4 regions of the Streptomyces sp. NPDC002133 genome follow, and region 1 is predicted to be linked to each of the others. Evidence: riboswitches for the same ligand, from Rfam matches in the RefSeq annotation. Region 1 holds a riboswitch; each other region holds the start of a gene.
The links. Region 1 has a riboswitch for cobalamin ahead of ABT078_RS06885 (energy-coupling factor ABC transporter permease). Riboswitches for the same ligand answer to the same signal wherever they lie in the genome.
Positions count from the first base shown of each region.

Region 1 (4,156 bases):
AACGCGGTCGCCCCGAGACCCGCGAGGGAACGCCACGTCGCCGCGCGGGAGGTGTGGCCGAGCCGGGCCGCCTGAGCCTCGCGGATCCGGCGCAGCGAGTCGAGGAGCAGAAAGCTGATCCGGTACATGACCAGCGCCACATCGACCACCGGTGCCGGCACGCCCGCGCGCACCAGCCGGGGCAGTACGTCGGACACCGGCGTGGTGAACGCGAACAGCAGCACCCCGAGCGACGCCGCCGACGTCCGCAGCAGCAGCCGCCCCGCGTGCAGCGCCCCGTCCGGCGCGAGCGCGACGAACCCCTCGGGCCCGCCCACCGCGAACAGCAGCGGCACCGCCCCCGTCGCACAGAACCCGAGCGGAATGCGCCACGCCCGCCACAGCAGCCGCGGCGTGACCCCGGCCGGGCCGAGCAGTACGGTGACGGCGGCGGCCGCGACCAGCACGGCGCCCGGCCACGGCGGCAGCGAGATCGCACAGACCGTCAGCCCGAGCCCGAGCACCGCCTTCTCGCACGGATGGCGGCGGCGCCAGCGACTGCTGTGCGCCGCCGCGTCGATCGGCAGCATCCGCGCCTACGCCTCGGTCTCCGTGGCGGAGGAGCCGGCGTCCTGGGAGGCGCGCTCCGCCGCACGGGCCTCGCCCTGCCGCCGCCCCCTGTGCAGCCCGAAGTAGTACGCCAGGACGCCGGCGCCGATCGCGGCCTGCAGTGAGAACAGCGCCGACTCGATCTCGCCCGACGGCGGTTCGTACAGAGGGCTGAACCAGGGCTCGTAATCCGGCTCGAGCTCGGTGATCGCCGCCTCCGCCTGCGCGTCGGCACCGGCGAACGGCTCCTCCTCGCCGTCCCCGAGGCCCAGGGCGAGCGGCAGTACGGCCAGCGCCGCCACGATCGACAGCAGCAGCGTGTTGACCTTCGCGTTTCGGCTCATCGGACGACCGCCTCCGTCTTGTTCCCGCCCTGCAGCAGCACACCGAGCCGGGTCAGCTCACCCGTGCTCGACTGCACCAGCAGCCGCATCACCAGCACGGTGAGCAGCCCCTCGCTGACCGCCAGCGGGAGCTGGGTGACCGCGAAGATGCCGCCGAACTTGCCGAGCGCGCCGAGGAAGCCGCTGCTCGGGTCGGGGAACGCCAGGGCCAGCTGCACGCTGGTGACGCAGTACGTGGACAGGTCCGCCACGAACGCGCCGAAGAACACGCTCACCATCAGCGGCAGTCCGGACCGCCGCAGCAACCGGTACACCGCATATCCGGCCCACGGTCCGACGACCGCCATGGAGAAGACGTTGGCGCCGAGTGTGGTGAGCCCGCCGTGCGCGAGCAACAATGCCTGGAACAGCAGGGTGATGGTGCCCAGCACCGCCATGATCGGCGGCCGGAACAGGATCGCGCCCAGACCGGTCCCCGTGGGATGGGAGCAACTGCCCGTCACCGAGGGAATCTTGAGCGCCGAAAGAACAAAGGTGAACGCACCCGACGCGCCGAGCAGCAGAGTCGACTCGGGATGGGCCTTGACCTCGCGGGTGAGCGCCCGCACGCCGTGAACGACGAACGGGGCGGACGCGGCGCCCCAGGCGGCCGCGTGCAACGGGGGCAGATACCCCTCGGCTATATGCATGGTTGGGAGACCTCTCCAGCACCTCGTGGATGGACGACGCGCCTTGGCCGGTCTCCTGGCTGACGGGAGGGGCCCGGGGGTCTCTCCCCCAGATAACACAGGCTGCCGCCCAGGCTCCGCCTTCCCGGACGCCGCGGTCTCCCGCGGCGGTCCAGTGGCTTCCTTGCGGATGGAGCCGGACTTCCCGATCACAGTGGCGAGGGCCGCACCGGTACCGCACCGGTTTCCCGTTCACCAAGGCGGTGCGACATTAGTGCTTTGACCAGGTACATCACAAGTCGCGCACGGATGCGCACGGTCACACCTTGCGGTACCCGTACGCCTCCGTGGCCGCCGCCTCCACCGCGTCGAGGTCGCCGCCGGCGGACGCCGTGACGGCCGCGGCGATCGCGCCCTCGACGAACGGCGCATCCACCAGCCGGGTGCCCTGGGGCAGCTCGTCGCCCTCGGCGAGCAGCGCCTTCACCGTCAGCACGGCGCTGCCGAGGTCGGCCAGGACGGCGATGCCGGCCCCCTGGTCCACGGCCTCCGCGGCCGTCGTGATCAGCTCCGAGCTGGTGCCGAGCCCCCCGTCGGGCGTGCCGCCGGCGGGCGCGACCGGGGCCGCCGCGCCGCCGCCCGCGAGCTCGCGGGCGAGTTCGGCGACGGAAGCGGCGACCTGTGCGCTGTGTGAGACGAGGACGATCCCGACGAGGCTCACGACGCCTCCGCCGCAGCCGCCCCGTCCCCCGACTCCGCCTGGCCGAGGGCGGCGATCAGCAGCGCCGAGGACGTGGCGCCGGGATCCTGGTGCCCGATGCTGCGCTCGCCCAGGTAGCTGGCCCTGCCCTTGCGCGCCAGCATCGGCACGGTTGCGAGCGCCCCCTGCTCGGCGGCCTCCCTGGCGGCGGCGAACGACTCGCCCAGCGCTGCCACGGCCGGCTCCAGCGCATCCAGCATCGTCTTGTCACCCGCCTTCGCGCCGCCGAGCTGCGCGACCGCGGCGACGCCCGTGCGCAGTGCGTCGGCGAGCTGTTCCTGCGACACCTCGGCCGCGTCGCCGAGCGCCTTGCCCGCACGCCTCAGCAGGGTCCCGTAGAGCGGCCCGGAGGCTCCGCCGACCGTCGAGATCAGATGCCGCCCCGACAGGACGAGTACGGCCCCCGGGGTGTCGGGTGCCTCCTTGTCCAGAACGGCCGTGACGGCGGTGAACCCGCGCTGCATGTTGGTGCCGTGGTCGGCGTCGCCGATCGCCGAGTCCAGCTCGGTGAGGTGCGCGGCCTCACGGTCCACGGCGGCGGAGGTGGCGGACATCCAGCGGCGGAAGAACCCGGTGTCCAGTACGCGTGCTCCCCGACCCTCTGCCATGGTCAGCGCCCCCAGCGCAGCGCCGGGGTCTGCACGGGCGCGTCCCACAGCCGCAGCAGTTCCTCGTTCATCGCGCAGATCGTCACCGAGCAGCCGGCCATGTCGAGCGAGGTGACGTAGTTCCCGACGAGCGTGCGGGCCACGGGTACGCCCCGCTCGCCGAGCACCCGGTGCACCTCCGCGTTGAAGCCGTACAGCTCCAGCAGCGGTGTCGCGCCCATGCCGTTGACGAGCAGGAGGACCGGGCTGGACGGCTCGAGGTCCTCCAGGACCGCGTTCACCGCGAAGTCCGCGATCTCCCGCGACGTCATCATGGGCCGACGCTCCCGGCCCGGCTCGCCGTGGATACCGATGCCCAACTCCAGTTCTCCGGGCGGCAGGTCGAACGTCGGACTTCCCTTGGCCGGTGTCGTGACCGCGCTCAGCGCCACGCCGAGGCTCCGCGACCGCGCGTTCACGTCGCGGGCGATCGACTCGACGCGCTCCAGCGGCGCGCCCTCCTCGGCCGCCGCACCCGCGATCTTCTCCACGAACAGCGTCGCGCCGGTTCCGCGGCGGCCCGCCGTGTACAGACTGTCCGTCACCGCCACGTCGTCGTTCACCAGCACCTTGGCGACCTGGACACCCTCGTCCTCGGCGAGCTCGGCCGCCATGTCGAAGTTGAGGACGTCGCCGGTGTAGTTCTTGACGACGAACAGCACTCCGGCCCCGCTGTCCACGGCGGCGGCGGCCCGTGTCATCTGGTCGGGCACCGGGGACGTGAACACCTCGCCCGGGCATGCCGCGGACAGCATCCCCGGACCGACGAACCCCCCGTGCAAGGGCTCGTGTCCGGACCCGCCCCCGGACACCAGCGCCACCTTTCCGGCGACGGGCGCGTCACCCCGCAGCACGACCCGGTTCTCGACGTCGACGGTCAGCTCGGGATGCGCGGCGGCCAGTCCCCGCAGGCCGTCGGCGACGACCGTCTCGGGCACATTGATGAGCATCCTCATGGGAACCTCCTGATGAGACTGGTAACGATCACTCCGGTCGGGGGCTGCTCAGGTTCGCACCGTGCCGGCGCCGGGTTGCACGCCTCGGTCCTGTCAGTATCGGCGCAAACGGCGCGCAGGGCGCAGGACCCGTCCGGCCCGGTTCGGGCGTCCACCCCCGATCGCCGTCCGAAGGCGTACTACGGCGGGGTCA
Region 1 is NZ_JBEOXF010000004.1:107,187-111,342, reverse strand. It holds gene cbiQ (cobalt ECF transporter T component CbiQ) at 1-569, opposite strand, end outside; gene ABT078_RS06890 (energy-coupling factor ABC transporter substrate-binding protein) at 576-932, opposite strand; gene ABT078_RS06885 (energy-coupling factor ABC transporter permease) at 929-1,621, opposite strand; cobalamin riboswitch at 1,650-1,902, opposite strand; gene dhaM (dihydroxyacetone kinase phosphoryl donor subunit DhaM) at 1,920-2,321, opposite strand; gene dhaL (dihydroxyacetone kinase subunit DhaL) at 2,318-2,968, opposite strand; gene dhaK (dihydroxyacetone kinase subunit DhaK) at 2,971-3,963, opposite strand; gene ABT078_RS06865 (MFS transporter) at 4,143-4,156, opposite strand, start outside.

Region 2 (4,156 bases), on a different contig from region 1:
GCGGCGCCTATGAAGCCGACCGGGACGCCGATGACGGCCGCCGGACGGGGCGCGCCCTCCTCGATCATCTCCAGGAGCCGGAAGAGTGCGGTGGGCGCGTTGCCCACGGCGACGACCGAGCCTTCGAGGCGGTCGCGCCACAGTTCGAGGGCAGCGGCGCTCCGGGTCGTTCCGAGCTCGGCGGCGAGTGCCGGCACGGACGGGTCGGAGAGCGTGCAGATCACCTCGTTGTCGGCGGGCAGCCGCTTGCGGGTGACGCCGCTGGCGACCATCCGGGCGTCGCACAGGATGGGTGCGCCGGCGCGCAGGGCCTCGCGGGCGCGGGCCACCACGGCGTGCGAGTAGGCGAGATCGCGGACGAGGTCGACCATGCCGCAGGCGTGGATCATCCGCACCGCGACCTGGCTGACGTCGGCCGGGAGCGCGGAGAGGTCGGCCTCGGCGCGGATGGTGGCAAAGGACTGGCGGTAGATCTCCGCGCCGTCCTTCTCGTAGTCGAACACGGTGCTGTCGCTCATTTCCTCGTACGTGACGCCGCCGTCACGGCGTCGGCCAGTGCAGTTCGGGTGACGGGCGAGCCGTTCACCTCGTAGCGGTCGCCGCCCGTCGCAACCACGTCCACGTACGCCCCGTGGGGATGCCCGCAGCGCCGCTCGCAGCCGGACCAGTACACGGGCAGGCCGCCGCCCCGGCCGCCCGGCGCCGCGTCCGCCCGTACGTCGGACAGGGACTTGGCGCACCCGGGCCGGCCGGTGCAGGCGCCGACGCCGTACCAGGCGGAGTCGGGGCCGGTGACGAACCCCGCCCGCGTGAGTGCGGCGAGCCGCGCATCGGCCGCGTCGCGATCCGCGAAGCCGGGCACGACGACCCCGCGCCACGGAGTGAGCCGTACCTCGCCCCCGGGCGCGGGCAGCAGCGCCCGCACCTGGCGGACGGTGAGCCGTCCGAGCGGCGCTCCGACCGACAGCGCCCAGCCTTCGGCCCCTTGGGCGACCCCGGGGAGGGGGCCCGCGGGATGTCCGTCCTCGAGCGCCGGACGGGCTCCGAACGGGAAGAGCTCCGCCGCGACACCCGCCGCCTCCAGATACGCCCCCAACGCCACGTCCCGACCCGCGGGCAGCTCCCGCACCCGCCACGCCCCCGTGCCCGCCGCGTTCGCCGCGGCGAGGAACGCCTCGGCCGCGGCGAGGGCGGCACGCGGTGCGTCAGCGGTGCGGACGCGGAAGGCCTGCGGCCCGACGCGCAGGACCGCCGCACCTCCCGGCTCTGCGAGCAAGGTCACATCCGCACCGAGCCCCGCCACATCCCCGCGCCCGTCGTCCAGCGCGAACAGGAAACGCCCCGAAAGCCCGGCCGCCCAGTCGCTCGCGCACAGCAGTTCGTCCAGTTCGCGTGCCCACAACTGCACGTCGGCACAGCCGAGTCCGTCGAGTCCGGCGAGCGGCGACGCCACCACGTTCCGTACCCGCTCATGGCTGTCGGAGGGAAGCAGCCCGGTCTTCCGGAGCAGCGCTGCGAGTTCTGCCCCGCAGCCCTCGCCGAGGCCGCGCAGCTCCACGTTCCCGCGCGAGGTGATGCTCAGCGCACCGTCGCCCAGCGCCTCCGCGGACGCGGCCAGGACATCGACCTGACGAGCTGTCAGAACACCTGCGGGTACCCGGAGTCGGGCCAGTCCGCCGTCGTCGGCCGTATGCAGCCGCAACGCACCCGGGCAGGCATCGCCTCGGTCCCGTATGCGGGTTTCGCCCCGGTCCGGGGGTGTTGGTGGTGTCGGCGGCATGGCGGCGAGCATACCCACGTCCTTCCCACGTCCCCGCCCGCGTCCTTCGAGCTCCTCCGAGGTGACCGCCCCGGCGGCAGCGGGCAGCCTCTACTATGCAGACGGCACAGGGTCCCAGGACCCTAGGGAGGAAGCCCGGTGAGAATCCGGCGCGGTCCCGCCACTGTGAACCGGGCCTCGACACGGAGGCCGGGTGAGTCAGGAACTCCCGCCGACGACGACCACCCGGGGCGCGGAAACCCCGAGGAAGGCCTGCGCACGCGATGACGCACGCGACGACGCCCCTGGCGACGCCCACGATCCTGCTGCTGTCGACCTCCGACACGGACCTGCTCAGCGCCCGCGCGGCCGCAGGCCCGGTCGACTACCGCTTCGCCAACCCCTCCCGCCTTGCGCAGGAGGAGCTGCCCGGGCTGCTCGACGGCACGGACCTCGTCGTCGTACGCCTCCTCGGTGGTATCCGTGCCTGGCAGGAGGGGATCGACGCCCTGCTCGCGCAGGAGCGGCCCGTGGTGGTCCTCACCGGCGAACAGGCCCCCGACGCTCAGCTGATGGAGGCCTCCACCGTCCCCATCGGCATCGCGGCCGAGGCGCACGCCTACCTCGCGCACGGCGGGCCGGCCAACCTGGAGCAGCTCGCCCGGTTCCTCTCCGACACGGTCCTGCTCACCGGCCACGGCTTCGAGCCGCCGGCGCCCGCCCCCACCTGGGGCCCCCTCGACCGCACCCCGCGCAGCACGACCGGCCCCACGGTCGCGGTCCTCTACTATCGCGCCCACCACATGAGCGGCAACACCGCCTTCGTCGGCGCCCTGTGCGACGCCGTCGAGGACGCGGGCGGTCAGGCCCTTCCCCTCTACGTCGCCTCGCTCCGCGCCCCCGAACCCGAGCTGCTGGACCGGCTCCGAGGCGCCGACGTCATCGTCACCACCGTCCTCGCCGCGGGCGGCACCAGGCCCGCCGAGGCACAGGCCGGCGGCGACGACGAGTCCTGGGACGCGGGCGCGCTCGCCGCGCTCGACGTGCCCGTCCTGCAGGCGCTGTGCCTGACCGGGTCGCGCAGCACGTGGGAGGAGAGCGACGAGGGCCTGTCCCCGCTGGACGCCGCGAGCCAGGTCGCGGTCCCCGAGTTCGACGGCCGCCTCATCACCGTCCCGTTCTCCTTCAAGGAGATCGACGAGGACGGCCTGCCCGCGTACGTCGCCGACGCCGAGCGCGCGGCCCGCGTCGCCGGGATCGCCGTACGGCACGCGCGGCTGCGCCACATCCCGAACGCCGACAAGCGCCTCGCGCTCGTCCTGTCCGCGTACCCGACGAAGCACTCCCGCATCGGCAACGCCGTCGGCCTCGACACCCCCGCGTCCGCCGTCGCCCTGCTGCGCCGGCTCCGCGACGAGGGCTACGACTTCGGCACGGAGGAGATCCCCGGCCTTGTCTCCGGCGACGGCGACGAGCTGATCCACGCGCTCATCGAGGCGGGCGGCCACGACCGGGACTGGCTCACCGACGAACAGCTCGCCCGCAACCCGGTCCGTATCCCGGCGGACGACTACAGGCGCTGGTACGCCAGGCTCCCGCAGGAGCTGCGCGAGCACGTGGAGCAGCACTGGGGCCCGGCGCCGGGCGAGATGTTCCTGGACCGCTCCCGCAACCCGGAGGGCGACATCGTGCTGGCCGCCCTGCGGCGCGGCAACCTGCTGATCCTCATCCAGCCCCCGCGCGGCTTCGGTGAGAACCCGATCGCGATCTACCACGACCCCGATCTGCCGCCCTCGCACCACTACCTCGCCGCCTACCGCTGGATCGCGGCCGCGGAGGACGACGGCGGCTTCGGCGCCGACGCGATGATCCACCTCGGCAAGCACGGCAACCTGGAGTGGCTGCCCGGCAAGAACGCCGGCCTGTCCGCCGCCTGCGCGCCCGACGCGGCGCTCGGCGACCTGCCGCTCGTCTATCCGTTCCTGGTCAACGACCCGGGCGAGGGCACCCAGGCCAAGCGCCGGGCGCACGCCACGCTCATCGACCATCTCGTGCCGCCGATGGCCCGCGCCGACTCGTACGGCGACATCGCACGCCTGGAGCAACTGCTCGACGAGTACGCGCAGATCTCCTCCATGGACCCGGCGAAGCTGCCCGCCATCCGGGCCCAGATCTGGACGCTGATCCAGGCCGCCAGGCTCGACCACGACCTCGGCCTGGACGACCGCCCCGACGACGACGGCTTCGACGACTTCCTGCTCCACGTCGACGGCTGGCTGTGCGAGGTCAAGGACGCTCAGATCCGCGACGGTCTGCACGTACTCGGCGGCGCGCCGACCGGCCCCGAGCGGGTCAACCTGGTCCTCTCGATCCTGCGCGCCCGCCAGATCTGGGGCG
Region 2 is NZ_JBEOXF010000013.1:55,320-59,475, forward strand. It holds gene ABT078_RS16230 (precorrin-8X methylmutase) at 1-518, opposite strand, end outside; gene ABT078_RS16235 (ferredoxin-like domain-containing protein) at 515-1,792, opposite strand; cobalamin riboswitch at 1,870-2,006, shown strand; gene cobN (cobaltochelatase subunit CobN) at 2,044-4,156, shown strand, end outside.
Region 2: linked by a shared signal. The riboswitch ahead of cobN (cobaltochelatase subunit CobN) and the one ahead of ABT078_RS06885 (energy-coupling factor ABC transporter permease) in region 1 are both predicted to bind cobalamin.

Region 3 (4,156 bases), on a different contig from region 1:
TCCCGTAGAGGGCGTACGGGGCGACACGGACGGGGCCGCCGAGGGCCGCAGCCATGTAGTGGATCAGCGGCAGCTCGGTGACCAGGGTGGAGACGGCGGTGGCGTGCACGGCATGGGTGTGCACGACGGCCGTCGCGTCCGTGGCGCGGTAGATCTCCAGATGCAGCGGCAGCTCGCTGGTGGGGGTGAGCTCGCCGAGCAGCTGCCGCCCGTCGAGGCCGACGGCGACGGGGGCATGCGCGCCGAGCCGGTCGTAGGGCACTCCGCTCGGGGTGACCAGGACCAGCTCGCCGTCGTCCGTGGAGACCCGTACGGAGACATTGCCCGAGGTCCCGACGACGAGTCCGTCCACCGCGGTTCTGAGGGCGGTGGCCACGAGGTCCGCCCAGGCGTGCCCGACCACGTCCTGCCGCTGGTCCTGCCGCTGCTCGCGTCGCTGGTCGTTCCGCTGGTCCCGCCCCGGTGCCTGTCCCTGCTGCCTGGTCATGCGGTGATCCTTTCAGGGCATGCGACGCGAGCAGCGGCAGGAGCCCTCCGAGCGGCCGGGAGTGACCAGGATCTCCTCGGCGGATCGGCGGCCCGGCTGCTCGCCCGCGAAACGCTGCAATGGACCGGTTTCTTCCACTCCTTCCCTTTGCAGGCGGAGTGGGCACATCCCCTTGGGACACCGCACCGCCCGCCTCAGTTCACCTTCCGTTCATCCAGGTTGCCTACGGTCGGCGAGCCACTGACATCCAAAAGAAGCCTGGGTAAATGGAAAACATCACGCTTCTGCTCGGGATCGTGATCGTCACCGCTCTCGTGTTCGATTTCACGAACGGTTTCCACGACACAGCCAACGCGATGGCGACGACCATCTCGACAGGCGCGCTCAAGCCCAAGACGGCGGTGGCCATGTCCGCCGTGCTGAATCTTGTCGGCGCATTCCTGTCCGTTGAGGTCGCCAAGACGATCTCCGGCGGGATCATCAACGAAGAAGGCATACGCACCGAAGTGATCTTCGCGGCGCTCGTCGGCGCCATTCTGTGGAACCTCTTCACCTGGCTGCTGGGCCTGCCGTCCAGCTCCTCGCACGCACTCTTCGGCGGTCTCATCGGCGCCGCCGTGATGTCCGCCGGTTTCTCCGCCGTCAACGGCGGGACCATCGTCACCAAGGTCCTGATCCCGGCCGTCGCCGCGCCGCTCGTGGCGGGCCTCGCGGCGCTCTTCGCGACGAAGCTGACGTACAGGATCGGCGCCAAGGCCGACGACAAGGCCACGTCCAAGGGCTTCCGCGCCGGCCAGATCGCCTCGGCCGGACTCGTCTCCCTCGCCCACGGCACCAACGACGCGCAGAAGACCATGGGTGTCATCACCCTGGCCCTGGTCACCGGCGGCGTCCTCGCCCCCGGCTCGAACCCCCCGATGTGGGTCATCGTTTCCGCCGGTGTGGCGATCGCCCTCGGTACGTACCTGGGCGGCTGGCGCATCATCCGCACCATGGGCAAGGGCCTGACCGATCTCCAGCCGCAGCAGGGCTTCGCCGCCCAGACCAGCGCCGCGACGGTGATCCTGGCCTCCTCGCACCTCGGCTTCTCGCTCTCCACCACCCAGTCCTGCTCCGGCGCCGTGATGGGCGCGGGCCTCGGCCGCAAGGGCGGCGTGGTCCGCTGGTCCACCGCCACCCGGATGTTCGTCGCCTGGGGTCTGACACTGCCGGCCGCCGCGGCCGTGGGCGCCGCCGCCGAGTTCCTGGCCGGCCAGGGCGCCTGGGGCATCGCCGCCGTCGCGCTGCTGCTGATCGCGGGCTCGGGTGTGATCTGGTCGCTCTCGCGCCGCAAGCCGGTCGACCACACCAATGTCACCGACGACGAGACCGGCGCGAACGGCACCGAGGCCGGGGCCGGTTCGCTGGACGGTCTCAAGGTCACCATCCCCGCGCCGGCCGCTCCCGCGGCCGGCGGTGAGCCCGCCCCCGCACCCGCCGCCACGGTGTAAGGAAGTAACGAACAGCATGAAGATCGACTGGGCAGCTCTCGGCTCCGTCTTCGGCGTGAGCCTCGTCGTCACCGTCGCCCTGGTGGGCCTGTTCACCCTGGGCATCGTGGGCCTCGCCAAGCAGCAAGCCGCCTCCGCGCAGGGTGGTTCGGGCGGTTCCGCGGCCCTCGCCCGCACGGGCGCCTACGCCTGCTTCGCGCTGTGCGCCGGGGCCGTGGCGTACGGGATCCATCTGATCGTCGTCTGACAGCCGGCGCATTCTCGTCACAGGGGCCGGACACACCTTCGAGTGCGTCCGGCCCCTGTCGTACGTCGGACTCGCGGCAGGACACCGCTGTGGGACTGCGCACACTGTCCCGCCGCAGGTCAAGGGCGAGTTGACGGGTGTTCGCGGCCGTGGTGGACTTCCGGAGCCATTTACGGCGGCAGCAGAGGAAGCCGGTGCGAATCCGGCGCGGTCCCGCCACTGTCACGGGTGCACTCCACTCCCGGAGCCAGGAACTCTCACCGCCGGTCACGTCGAGCCAGGGCGCGGACCCTGAGTGAGGACGAACATGCGTGCAGAGCGGACCTTTGCATGCGGTGCAGCTGCCGGACTCGCCGGCGACCTGCTCTTCGGCGATCCGCGCCGAGGACATCCGGTCGCCGCGTTCGGCCGGGCCGCCGCTGCCGTCGAACGGGTGCTGTGGCGCGACCACCGCGGCTGGGGCGCCGTGCACACCGTCGTGTGCGCCGGGGGCGCGATCGCGGCGGGTGCGCTGGCCGCTGCTTCCGTGCGCCGTTCCCGTACGGCGTCCATCGCGCTGACCGCCGCGGCCACCTGGGCCGTCGTCGGCGGTACGTCGCTGGGGCGGGAGGCCCGGGCGATCGGCGGGGCGCTGGCGGCCGGCGACATCGAGGTCGCCCGGGAGCGGCTGCCGCATCTGTGCGGGCGCGACCCTCAAGCGCTGGACGGCCCAGGGATCGCCCGCGCGGTCGTCGAGTCCGTCGCCGAGAACACCTCCGACGCCGTCGTCGGCGCACTCGTGTGGGGTGCGCTCGGCGGAGTTCCCGGGCTGGTGGGCTTCCGTGCCGTGAACACGCTGGACGCGATGGTGGGTCACAAGTCGCCACGCCACCGCCGGTACGGCTGGGCCTCGGCGCGGCTCGACGACGCCGCCGGCTGGCCTGGCGCCCGCCTCACCGCCGCACTCGCGGTGCTCGCCGGCGGCGACCCCCGCGGTGCCGTACGGGCCTGGCGCGCCGACGCCGCGAAGCACCCGAGCCCCAACGCGGGCCCGGTGGAGGCGTCGTTCGCGGGGGCGCTCGGCGTACGGCTCGGCGGCACGCTGTCGTACGCCGGACGGGTCGAGCACCGCCCCGTGCTCAACAGCGGCGGCCGGGCCGTCGAGGTCACGGACATCGAGCGTGCGGTGCGGCTGTCGAGGCGCGTGGGGCTGCTGGCACTCGTGGCGTGCGCGGGCGCGCGGGCGGCCGCCGGGGCCCTGAAGGGGATGAAGGGGAGGCGTGCATGAGCGGGCGCGGACTGCTGGTCGCCGGAACCACGTCGGACGCCGGCAAGAGCGTCGTCACGGCCGGGATCTGCCGGTGGCTGGTGCGCCAGGGCGTGAAGGTCGCGCCTTTCAAGGGACAGAACATGTCCCTCAACTCCTTTGTGACCCGCGAGGGTGCGGAGATCGGCCGGGCGCAGGCCATGCAGGCGCAGGCGGCGCGCGTGGAGCCGTCGGCGCTGATGAACCCGGTGCTGCTGAAACCCGGCAGCGACCGCTCCAGCCAGGTCGTCCTGATGGGCAGGCCGGTGGGCGAACTGAGCGCGCGCGGCTACCACGGGGGCAGGCAGCAGGCACTCTTCGAGCCGGTCATGGAGTGCCTGGAGAAGTTGCGGAGCACGTACGACGCCGTCATCTGCGAGGGCGCGGGCAGCCCCGCCGAGATCAACCTGCGCCGCACCGACATCGTCAACATGGGCATCGCACGGGCCGCGCGTTTCCCGGTGCTGGTGGTCGGGGACATCGACCGGGGCGGGGTCTTCGCGCAGTTCTTCGGTACGACGGCGCTGCTCGCCCGGGAGGACCAGGAGCTGATCGCGGGCTACCTCGTCAACAAGTTCCGGGGCGATGTGACGCTGCTGGAACCGGGGTTGGACATGCTGCACGGGCTGACCGGCCGGCGGACGTAC
Region 3 is NZ_JBEOXF010000005.1:64,459-68,614, forward strand. It holds gene ABT078_RS08430 (class II aldolase/adducin family protein) at 1-487, opposite strand, end outside; gene ABT078_RS08435 (inorganic phosphate transporter) at 754-1,977, shown strand; gene ABT078_RS08440 (hypothetical protein) at 1,994-2,224, shown strand; cobalamin riboswitch at 2,361-2,500, shown strand; gene ABT078_RS08445 (cobalamin biosynthesis protein) at 2,532-3,491, shown strand; gene ABT078_RS08450 (cobyric acid synthase) at 3,488-4,156, shown strand, end outside.
Region 3: linked by a shared signal. The riboswitch ahead of ABT078_RS08445 (cobalamin biosynthesis protein) and the one ahead of ABT078_RS06885 (energy-coupling factor ABC transporter permease) in region 1 are both predicted to bind cobalamin.

Region 4 (4,156 bases), on a different contig from region 1:
GCGAGGCTGCCCCGTAGGTGACGGCGCCTGTCAGTGCGCCCAGCACCAGGCAACCCGCCACGTTCACGGTGAACGTGCCCCAGGGAAAGACCGTGTCATGTCGCTTCTGGACCGCCAAGTCGGTCAGATAGCGCAGCGAGGCACCGACCGCCCCGCCGATGATGACCAGAAGCCAGTTCATTTCTTCTTGTCCCTGCCGACGTAGCGCACGACCTCGCAGTCTTCGAGGGTGACCAGCCCCTCTGTGACCAGTTCGTCCAGCTGGGGCAGAAACGCGCGGCTCCGTTCGTCGCTGTCGACGATCAGGATCGCGACCGACAGGTCCTGGCTGAGGGACAGCAACCGGCTGGTGTGGATCAGCGACGAGGCGCCGAACCCCTCTACCCCGCGGAACACGGAGGCTCCGGCCAGTCCGGCCTTGTGAGCCCGGTGGACGATCTCGGTGTAGAGCGGCTTGTGGTGCCACGTGTCGCACTCCTCGACAAAGATCGTCATGCGCAGTGCGCGGCCTGTCAGTGCGGTCATGCGTGCCTCCATGCCAGTGTGCGGCGCGTCAGCCACACCGCGATCCATACCGCCGCCAGTGCCACCAGCGGCGTCAGCCCCAGATAGACGAGCCCCGCGTTTGCCTGGTCGCCGTCAACCAGTCGCTCGACCTCGGCCGCGTACGTCGAGAAGGTGGTGAACCCGCCCAGGACGCCGGTGCCGAAGAACGGGCGCACCAGCCGGTGCGCCGCCCACACCTCGCTGATCACCACCATGAATACGCCGATCAGCGCGCAGCCCAGGGCGTTGACCCCGAGTGTGGTCCAGGGGAAATCGTGGGCCGCGACCGGCCAGATCAGCGAGGCTGCGTAGCGGGCCGAGGTGCCTATCGCCCCGCCGAGCGCCACGACGGCGACGATCGGCCCTTGGGTCCGCAGCAGATCGCGCCGCCGCGCGGCCCTGGACAGGCGGCTATGGGTTGCCTCAGCCGTGGCCGGGGAGGAGCGCGGGGGCTTCATGAACGTACGTCTCCTACTCGCCGCGGCGCCCGGGCATACGGGCCCTGCCGATCGCAAGTAGGGACTGTTGGCGGCGCCCTGGCCGCGGTTTGGGTACGGCAAGCCCCACTGCCGTGCGGCAGCCGCATCGGCTGCCGTAGACACCAGGGTAGCGGGTCGCGCGACATCGCTGAGGGCTGACCGGACTGCGTCCGGCGAAGGCACGCACCACCGTGATGAGCGCCGACCAGCCTCACGGGTTTCCTCGAGCATACGCCGCCCCGGACCTGGCCTCACCTGCACAGCGTGGCACCTGGTGCCGTTGCCGGAACGGTTCGTGCTGAGGGTCCGCGCTTCGCCTCCCGCGGTCTTTGTGTGGCGGACAGGCCGGCGATTGTGCAGCGTGGTGAGCGGGGCCCGCGGGAGGTGGACGGCGTGGACTGTCACGATTCGGCTTCGCGAGTCGTCGTGGGTATCGACTGGTCGCCCTCGTCGCGGTCGGCGCTTCGTTGGGCGGTTCCCTATGCCGGTCTGATCGGGGCGACGGTGGAGACGGCGGTCTACGAGCTGCCGGGGAGAGCGGCTCGCCGGCTCCCGAGCTGGACCACGTCGATACGGAAGCTGCCTTGAGCGGTCTTGTCTCCGAGATCGGTCAAGTGCTCGGCTTGGAGGCAGCTACCCAGGTGAGAGAGCAGGTGTTGCGCGACGATCCGGCCGGGGTGCTGGTGGAAGAGTCGCACGGCGCGGAGGCGCTGGTCGTGGCAGCCGGGGCCGTCGCAACCTCGCCCGGCTGGTGTTCGGGTCGGTGGCCAGTACTGCGCGCTCCGGGCAAGCTGTCCCGTCGTTATCGTGCGACCCGATGTCACCGTACCGGCGGACCCTGCCGCCGGCCGATTCGGCCCACGGCGCCGGCGGCGGCTTGGACGGCACGCAAGATCCTCTCCCACGTGCCATCTGCGGACCACTTGGGATGCCGGTCATGGACCGTTTGCCATTCCCGAAGTGAGTTGACAGGTCTCGTCACGGCAGCCCGGTTCGCAGCCGGAAGAGAATCCCGTTGATCACGTGCCGGTGACAGTGCCAATGCCCGCCTCGGCCAATGTTCTTCGGCAGGCGTGGTTCCAGCACAACCCAGAACGTGAGCAGGGTTGTACAGGAGCCCTCTTGGGGAAGAGGGGGAGTGAACCACCCAAAATGGGCGTATGAGTGCGGTCTTCTGCGTATCTGTCAGGAACGGCTCTCCCTCGATCCGGTTGGGCGAATGCTGCTCAACCGCATTCGGGAGTCGCTGCTGGGGGTGCCGTCCGGGGATGCCGGTCGTCCGGCCGGGGACGATGTGCCGCCTGGTTGCGGCTACGCTGGCCGTGCAGCTGGTTCGCCCCGTCAGCCAGGCGGGTGCGTCGTAAGAGGGAACCCGGTGGGAATCCGGGACTGCCCCGCAGCGGTGAGCGGGAACGACCGCCGTCATCAGCACTGGACCTGACCGGGTCTGGGAAGCGACGGCCAGTAGGAGTCTGCCCCCGGCAGAACGTGCCCGTGAGTCCGAAGACCTGCCACTGCCCGTACGCAGCTGGTGCGTGCGGTGAGCCGGGCGGCCTTCGTTGGCTGTGCCGCCGGGCCGCTTCCCGTGACTCGCGAAGGAGAGTTGACGTGGCCGATACCACTGCCACCCTGCACGTTGTCACCAAGGTCCCTGCCGATTCCCGGGTGACGCTCGCCCACATCATGAGTGAGCACGACACCAACCTGTACGGCACCATCCACGGTGGCGTGGTGATGAAGCTCATCGATGACGCGGCCGCGGCCGCCGCTGGGCGTCACGCCGACGGGCCCGCAGTGACCGTCTCGGTGGACCGGATGTCCTTCCTCGCCCCGGTCCGTGCCGGTGACCTTCTGAGCGTGCACGCCGAACTGGAGCGTGCGGGCCGGACCTCGATGACAGTGATCGTCCGGGTGACTGCCGAGCGGTGGAATGCTTCCGGGCCGGTCGCCGACGTGGCCACCGGGCAGCTGACGTTTGTCGCGATCGACGCCGACGGCCGACCGCGCCCCGTTCCGGCACTGCGGGACTCGGAGGCGCCGGCGGCGGACGGGGCCTGACCTGCCGGGGATGGCCCGGCATTCCGGGCCATCCCGATCAACGCACAGCACTCACCGCCCGTACGCCCTGGTGTGGTTGCTCGCTCAAGCTCGCAACTGTCGACGAGCGGTGGCCGATCAGGACCCGGCCGAGTGGCTGCCGCCGTATGAGGCGTACCGCTGCCAGTACCTGACCGACTGGGTCGCCACCAAAGTGCGCCGGCAGCTCGCCGTCGACGACCGCGAACGCGAATTCCTGACGCAGGGCACCGCGGGTTGTCCGAACACCCCGGTGCAGGTCACCTTCGCCCGTAACCACTGCGCACCCGAGCGGTCGTGGGCACGCTGACGGTCCTCAGAGCGGGGAATGCCGACGTGGTCGCCTGCGTTGTGCTGGGCGTGGTTGTGAAGGGGAATGTGTCCCCGGGCCTCACCTATTGCCTGCAGGGACGATCGTTCGGCTGAAGCCCTGCAGTGCCTTTCGCCGCGTAGGCGACCGCCCTTCACGATCACACTCACGTGCATCCCCAGCCCGGCACGCACCGGGCTGGGGATGACAGCTCGGCCGGCGGCTCGCAGGCCTGATGTCCGACGCGGCCGGCGGGCCGGCCCTACGCGTCGGCGTCCTTGTGCAGGTCCAGGAAGAAGCGCAGCGGCTCCCGGGTCGTCCGGTCCGTCGGAGCGATCGCGCACCGCGCGGCGAGCAGCTGCTGGACCGTGAAGGCGGTCGCGTCATCGGCGGCCGCGACCTCCACCACCGCCCGGCCCGCCCGCGGCACGTGCGCCCTGCTGATCTGCCTCATGCCCGGCACCACCCGTCGGAGCACGGCAGGAGTTCTCCGGTCCGGGCACTGTCACCCGATCGGGGTGCCGGGGCACATGCTGCTCAGTCGCGCGTGTGACGACGTGTACGGTCGGCCCCGCCGCTCCCGCGCCCGGGCCGGGCGGCTGGCACAGCGGGCGGCCCCGCTGCCGTACTTGGGTCTTGCGCCGGCAACGGGAACATGGGTCGATCTTGTCACCAGGGCACACCGGTGCGGACGGATCGGGCTCTGTGTCGCGGGTGGAGGCCGGCTTGGCCTTGCGGCTCTACA
Region 4 is NZ_JBEOXF010000017.1:35,679-39,834, reverse strand. It holds gene crcB (fluoride efflux transporter CrcB) at 1-181, opposite strand, end outside; gene ABT078_RS18780 (DUF190 domain-containing protein) at 178-525, opposite strand; gene crcB (fluoride efflux transporter CrcB) at 522-1,004, opposite strand; partial or broken gene ABT078_RS18770 (transposase) at 1,876-2,129, opposite strand; cobalamin riboswitch at 2,337-2,555, shown strand; gene ABT078_RS18765 (acyl-CoA thioesterase) at 2,709-3,083, shown strand; gene ABT078_RS18760 (hypothetical protein) at 3,193-3,411, shown strand; gene ABT078_RS18755 (DUF6207 family protein) at 3,674-3,865, opposite strand.
Region 4: linked by a shared signal. The riboswitch ahead of ABT078_RS18765 (acyl-CoA thioesterase) and the one ahead of ABT078_RS06885 (energy-coupling factor ABC transporter permease) in region 1 are both predicted to bind cobalamin.